Regions from separate parts of the Priestia sp. 40 genome, predicted to be linked through region 1. Evidence: riboswitches for the same ligand, from Rfam matches in the RefSeq annotation. Region 1 holds a riboswitch; the other holds the start of a gene.

The links. A riboswitch is a leader RNA that binds a small molecule or an ion and turns the genes downstream of it on or off. The one in region 1 is predicted to bind glycine.
Region 2: linked by a shared signal. The riboswitch ahead of ACO1DI_RS17765 (amino acid permease) and the one ahead of gcvT (glycine cleavage system aminomethyltransferase GcvT) in region 1 are both predicted to bind glycine.

The regions. Positions count from the first base shown of each region.
Region 1 is NZ_JBMPZA010000005.1:1,160,285-1,163,707, reverse strand. It holds gene ACO1DI_RS07080 (DEAD/DEAH box helicase) at 1-1,526, opposite strand, end outside; glycine riboswitch at 1,707-1,799, shown strand; gene gcvT (glycine cleavage system aminomethyltransferase GcvT) at 2,012-3,112, shown strand; gene gcvPA (aminomethyl-transferring glycine dehydrogenase subunit GcvPA) at 3,133-3,423, shown strand, end outside.
Region 2 is NZ_JBMPZA010000015.1:555,426-558,848, reverse strand. It holds gene rlmD (23S rRNA (uracil(1939)-C(5))-methyltransferase RlmD) at 1-768, shown strand, start outside; glycine riboswitch at 1,021-1,101, shown strand; gene ACO1DI_RS17765 (amino acid permease) at 1,260-2,603, shown strand; gene ACO1DI_RS17760 (PAS domain-containing sensor histidine kinase) at 2,884-3,423, shown strand, end outside.

The DNA of each region.
Region 1 (3,423 bases):
GTTAAAATATCATCTAACTCTCCAACAACTCGTTCAAAAAGGTTTATTTTTTCGTATAACAATTTTAAAATATGTTCTTCGACCGTATGTTGAATGGCTAAATTGTAAATGTGAACATCATGTTTTTGACCTAAACGATGGACCCTTCCAATTCGCTGTTCTAGACGCATTGGATTCCACGGTAGATCATAGTTAATGATATGATGACAAAACTGAAGGTTGATTCCTTCTCCGCCCGCTTCAGTGGCAATAAATACTTGCGCGTGGCTTTCAAAAAGCTGCTTCATCCAGTCTTTTTTACCTCGCTTAAATCCGCCTCTAAACGGTACAGAGGTAATTCCATGCTGTTTTAAATACCACTGTAAATACAGTTGAGTTGCTCTGTACTCAGTGAAAATAATGACTTTGTCATCAATTTTTTGAACGAGCTCTAGCACTTTTTCTGCTTTTGCATTTTGCGGTACTTGCTGAAGTAGTTCCATTAACGGAGTAATCATATGTTCCGTTAATGCGCTGTTTTGATCTTCCTGACGTTCCAGCATGTTTTTTAATGTCATATATACCGCTTCGCGGCTGCTGCAGGCCTCTCGCTGCAGAGTTAAAATTGAAAAAGCGCTTGAAGGGTGCAGTCCGTTTCCTTTAAAAGACGTAATCGCATCGTATAGCTCGCGTTCTTTTGGCGAGAATTCAACAGGAATGGTTTGAACAATTCGCTTCGTCCATTCGATACCCGTATCGTGGCGGCGATTTCGAATCATAACTTTGTTAACAAGCTCTTTTAAGTGTTCATCGTTTTGCAAAGAACGTTTTTTAGCGGAAAATAATTCTTCGAAATAGTCTTTATTGCCGAGATGGCCAGGCTTTAAAAGAGAGACTAAGTTAAAAATTTCTTCAATTCGATTTTGAATCGGTGTTGCGGTTAGCAACAGACAAAATTTCTTTTTTAGACTTTGCACAAATTCATAGTTTTTTGTTTTGTTGTTTTTAAGTTTATGAGCTTCATCAATGATGATGAGGTCGTAGTCTTGTTCTAGCACAATTTCTCGATGAGGAGAACGTTTTGCTGTATCAATTGAAGACACAACGATGTCACACTGATCCCACACATATGATTTCCTTTGAGGGACTGCGGGAATATAAAATTTTTGATTCAATTCCATGGCCCACTGTGAAACAAGCGAAGCTGGAACTAAAATGAGAACTTTTTTAACAAGTCCGCGAATCATATATTCCTTCAAAATTAACCCTGCTTCAATCGTTTTCCCCAGTCCTACTTCATCTGCTAAAATGGCTTTCCCATTCATTGTTTCAACTACTTGTTTGGCTACTTCGAGCTGATGAGGAAGCGGCGTTAAATCGGCTAGATGTTTTGGGCTTTGTAGTCCTTCAAATTCTGAGATAAGCGTTTGGTCTTCTATTTCATAGGCAAGTTTATACAAATCCCATGCTGACCAAGGGCCGTCTTGCTCCAATTTAGTTGAGAAGGCTGCTTCCCATGTTTCATCGATGTTTAATTTCACTTTCATGATAAAAATGCTCCTTTGTAAAAAATTTTTATTGAACAAATGATAAGAATCAGGTAGGATAAAAATATATTTAGAAAATTTGAAAAAGAAAATAGATTAGCACTTTACAAATGATTGTGTGAATAAAGATAGATACATCTTTCAGTAGTATGCCCAACTTTACCAACTTTATAGAAGCGAATGACGACACGGGGAGAGACTACTTGAATGTAGCGCCGAAGGAGCAAGCAATAAAATTGTGAATCTCTCAGGCAAAAAGACTCTTGTTTGACGCAGCTCTGGAGAGTGTCTATGCGTTTATAGACCACCCACGAGGCAAACCTATTCGTTTATAGGTAAACTTTCAGGTGAAAAGGACAGAGACTTCCTACTAAATACAGTAGGGGGTTTTCTGTCCTTTTTTGTTTGGATACATAGTGATCCCCACACTATTTGAAAACTCCCCGTTATGAAAAGTTTTACGTGAAAAAGAGGAGGACATAAATATGACAACAGAATTACACAAAACGCCGCTTTATGATATCTATCAAAAATATGGTGCCAAAACAATTGATTTTGGAGGATGGGCTCTTCCCGTTCAATTTTCTTCTATTAAAGAAGAGCATGAAGCTGTACGTACAAAGGCAGGTCTTTTTGATGTCTCTCATATGGGAGAAATTCTTGTAACAGGAGCTGATAGCTTAGCTTTTCTTCAGCACACGATGACGAATGACGTTTCTATCCTTGTAGATGGAAAAGCACAGTATACAGCTATGTGTTATGAAGACGGAGGCACGGTAGATGATTTGCTGATTTATAAAAAAGCAGATCAAGAGTATTTGCTAGTCGTAAACGCTGCTAATATTCAAAAAGACTATGAGTGGCTAGTGTCTCACAAACAAGGAGATGTAACGCTCGTTAATCAATCTGATGAAACTGCGCAGCTAGCTTTACAAGGTCCTTTAGCAGAAAAAGTTTTACAAACTTTAACGAACGAAAATTTATCTTCCTTAAAGCCATTTACATTTGCTGATGATGTAGAAGTAGCGAATGTAAAAGCTCTCGTTTCACGTACTGGATATACCGGAGAAGATGGCTTTGAAATTTATTGTTCTTCAGCTGACGCCTCTCACTTGTGGACGGCTATTTTAGAAGCAGGCAGTGACGAAGGTGTGTTGCCCTGCGGGTTAGGAGCTCGCGATACGCTTCGTTTTGAAGCTACTTTGGCTTTATATGGCCAAGAGCTTTCAAAAGATATTACGCCCATTGAAGCTCGAATTGGATTTGCAGTGAAAACGAACAAAGACAGCTTTATTGGAAAAGAAGTGTTAAAAGAACAGCGTGAAAGCGGAGCGTCCCGTAAGTTAGTGGGAATTGAGATGATTGATAAAGGTATACCACGACACGGTTACGAAGTATTTGCAGGTGAAGAACAAATTGGATTTGTGACAACAGGAACACAGTCACCTACACTAAAGAAAAACATCGGTTTAGCACTATTATCAGCAGAATATTCAGAGCTTGGTCAAGAAGTGGAAGTGCAGGTTCGAAAAAAACGCTTAAAAGCAAAAGTGGTTTCAACACCTTTTTATAAACGTTCAAAGTAAGCTTTGGGGAGGAATTTAACATGTTACATCGCTATTTACCAATGACAGAACAAGATCAGCAGCAAATGTTAGCAGCAATTGGTGTTTCATCTGTTGATGATTTATTTTCAGATATTCCGCAGCGCGTTCGGTTTCAAGGAGAATACAATATTAAAAAAGCGGCTTCAGAGCCTCAGCTGTTAAAAGAATTAAATAATATGGCTGCTAAAAATGCTCATTTAAAAGACTATGCTTCTTTTTTAGGAGCAGGAGTTTATGATCATTACATGCCGGTTATTGTTGATCATGTTATTTCTCGTTCGGAATTTTAT
Region 2 (3,423 bases), on a different contig from region 1:
ATTGTATCTCGAGTAGGGTTTGAAACGGGTGAAGTTCAAATTGTCTTGATTACGGCTAAAAAAGAAATTCCGAAAAAAGAGCTGCTGATTAAAGAAATTCAGCGCCGCCTACCGGAAGTGAAATCACTCGTACAAAACGTAAACGGTCAAAAAACATCGCTTATTTTTGGAGACGAAACGTTTACACTTGCTGGAAAGTCGGTGATTCAAGAAACGTTAGGTGATATCTCATTCGAACTTTCAGCGCGTGCATTTTTCCAGCTGAATCCTCTCCAAACGGTGAAGCTATACGACGAAGTAAAAAAAGCAGCTGCGCTAACAGGCAGTGAAAAAATCGTAGATGCTTACTGCGGAGTAGGGACAATTGGCTTATGGCTTGCTAAAGATGCCAAAGAAATTCGCGGAATGGACACGATTGAAGAATCCATTGTAGACGCGCGAAAAAATGCCAAAGATCATGGATTTGAACATGCCACGTATGTGACGGGTCCAGCTGAAAAGTGGATGCCGCAGTGGGTGAAAGAAGGATGGAAGCCAGACGTAGTCGTCGTTGACCCGCCGCGAACAGGCTGTGATGACAAGCTTCTAAAAACGATTTTACAAGTAAAGCCAAAGAAAGTGGTTTACGTATCTTGTAATCCATCCACATTAGCGAAAGATGTGCAGCAGCTGTCGAAGGCTTATCATGTGGATTACATTCAGCCTGTGGATATGTTCCCTCATACGGCGCATGTGGAGAATGTAGTGAGTTTGACGTTAAAGAAATGAATAGAAAAAGAGTAAAAGAGCAGATTTGATTCTGCTCTTTTTTCTTTGTAATAAGGAGGTCTTTATCACAAGTAAAGGAACAAGGTTTTTATGTAGTATCATATTTCAAATAAGGAAAATAAATGAAACTAATTTCTCCTATTGACAAAGCATCCAACTGGTATTAGAATAAACAACTATTCGACAGTCATTCTATTGATTGAAAAATTTAATACGTAGAAAGCTATGATTGCTATGGATCACACTATAGCAGGAGCAGCTTCTGGAGAGATCGCGATAGTTTCGCGACGCCGAAGGGTTCACAATCTCAGGCAAAAGGACAGAAGAGTACCGGATATTTATTTGGCATGTTACTAATTGGTAGCATGTACCATAATATTTGTTATTCTTATGACCATGAGATTGGAGCGCATCCAATCTCTTTTTTTATTGGACTTTATTTGTAGTCCGCACGATTGCATCAAAGGTTTTATTGTTAGGAGGAATTAGAGTTGGAACAACGAGAATTAAAGAGGGATTTATCCAATCGTCATGTTCAGCTAATCGCGATTGGAGGAACCATTGGGACGGGATTATTTTTAGGTTCTGGTAAAGCAATACAGCTTGCAGGTCCCTCTATCATCTTTGCTTATTTAATTGTGGGTATTGCGCTTTTCTTTGTGATGAGAGCGCTAGGAGAACTACTGCTGTCTAAGGCAGGTTATCAATCGTTAACAGACATTGCTGAGGAATATCTTGGACCGTGGGCTTCATTCGTAACGGGATGGACGTACTGGTTTTGCTGGATCATGACAGCTATGGCTGACGTGATTGCCGTTGGCGTATATGTGAAATATTGGTTCGATATCCCTCAGTGGGTTCCTGCACTTATTTGTGTGATTATTTTATTAGGGCTTAACTTATTAACCGTAAAATTATTTGGAGAATTAGAGTTTTGGTTTGCTTTAATAAAGGTTATTACGATTCTTGCGTTAATTATTATTGGCGTTATTTTACTGGTAATGGGATTTAAAACGGATGCAGGATCGGTTACGGTTCAAAATCTTTGGAATCATGGAGGACTGTTTCCAAACGGGGTTTCCGGTTTCTTACTTTCATTCCAAATGGTTATTTTCGCATACGTCGGGGTTGAATTGGTAGGGGTATCGGCAGCGGAAACATCAAATCCCAAAAAAAATATTCCATCGGCCATTAATAAAATTCCGCTGCGAATCTTATTTTTCTATGTTGGAGCGCTTATCGTCCTTTTATTTATTAACCCGTGGATGGAATTGAATGCAGCAGAAAGCCCATTTGTTAAAACCTTTAGTTTAGTCGGAATTCCGCTTGCTGCTGGAATTATTAATTTTGTTGTATTAACTTCAGCCGCTTCTGCTTGTAATAGCGGAATGTTTTCAACAAGCCGTATCTTATATAATTTAAGTAAAAATGACCAAGGGCCATCTACGTTTGCAAAACTGAACAAAAACCACGTACCAAGCAACGGATTGTTTGTATCTACGCTGGTTATCTCGGCGGGAGCTTTGTTAAGCAAACTGATACCAGATCAAGCTTTTGGCATCGTAACAACCATTAGCGCTATTTGTTTTATTTGGGTGTGGAGTATCATTTTGATTTGCCATCTAAGATATAAAAAAACGCGTCCGCAGCTGCATGCAGCATCAACATTCAAAGCACCGTTAACACCATTTATAAACTATGTTGTGCTAGCGTTGTTTGCAGTGATTCTTATTATTATGTTGTTTTCTGATGCGACGCGCCCAGCCTTATTGTTGACACCCGTTTGGTTTATTCTCTTATTTGGTTTTTACGGGGCTGGAAGGAAAAAGAAATAGTAAATTGGTGACCTCATCATTTCGTGATGGGGTCTTTTTATTGGAGGATAAATAATTGATTTCTACTGCATGAAGAAAATGCAGGAAGCAAAGTTTATATAAGAACCCTAAAAAAAGTTTTAACAGAAAATACAGTGAAAAAGCTCATAGTTTTCTGATAGTAATGTAGAACCAAATGCTTTTCTTCTATGTCTAAAGATGGAATTCTATCATTTACATGGAAAAGTTTTCATTTTGCAGTACAATGGAGGTAGACTTCATTAGATTAAGGTGAACAAACATGAAATGGTTTAAATCTCATACGTTTTGGAAAATCTTCACGATTAATGTGCTTCTTATTTGTACCGTACTGACGCTAATGTTTATAGTTTCAAGAGTGATGCTTCCTAATATTTCTCAAGATCAATATCGACAGGTAACTGATAAAACCGTCAAGAGAATGAAAGAGCAAATCAACGTCGTTATTAAAGATATTTGGAGCTTGGGAGACGAGGTACAGCAAGATCCTATTTTTTTATCGGATGATGAACAAGAGATAGACAAAGAACTGCAGAAAATAGTTAATATTTCACCGTATATCGATAGCGGAACCATTTTTAATACAAAAGGGTATGTGGAGCATTATTACCCAGATGATTTAAAGAGTATGAAGCACGTGAACTTAAGTAAAAGAAAATATTTTCAAGAAGCACTGCGAACTAAAAAAATATATTTAAGCGATGTCGTTTCAGCAGACACAAAGCATTACATTGTGGTGATGGCGATTCCTATTTTGGATGAGCAGCAAAATGTAAAAAAAGTTATAAATTTAGCGCTGCGC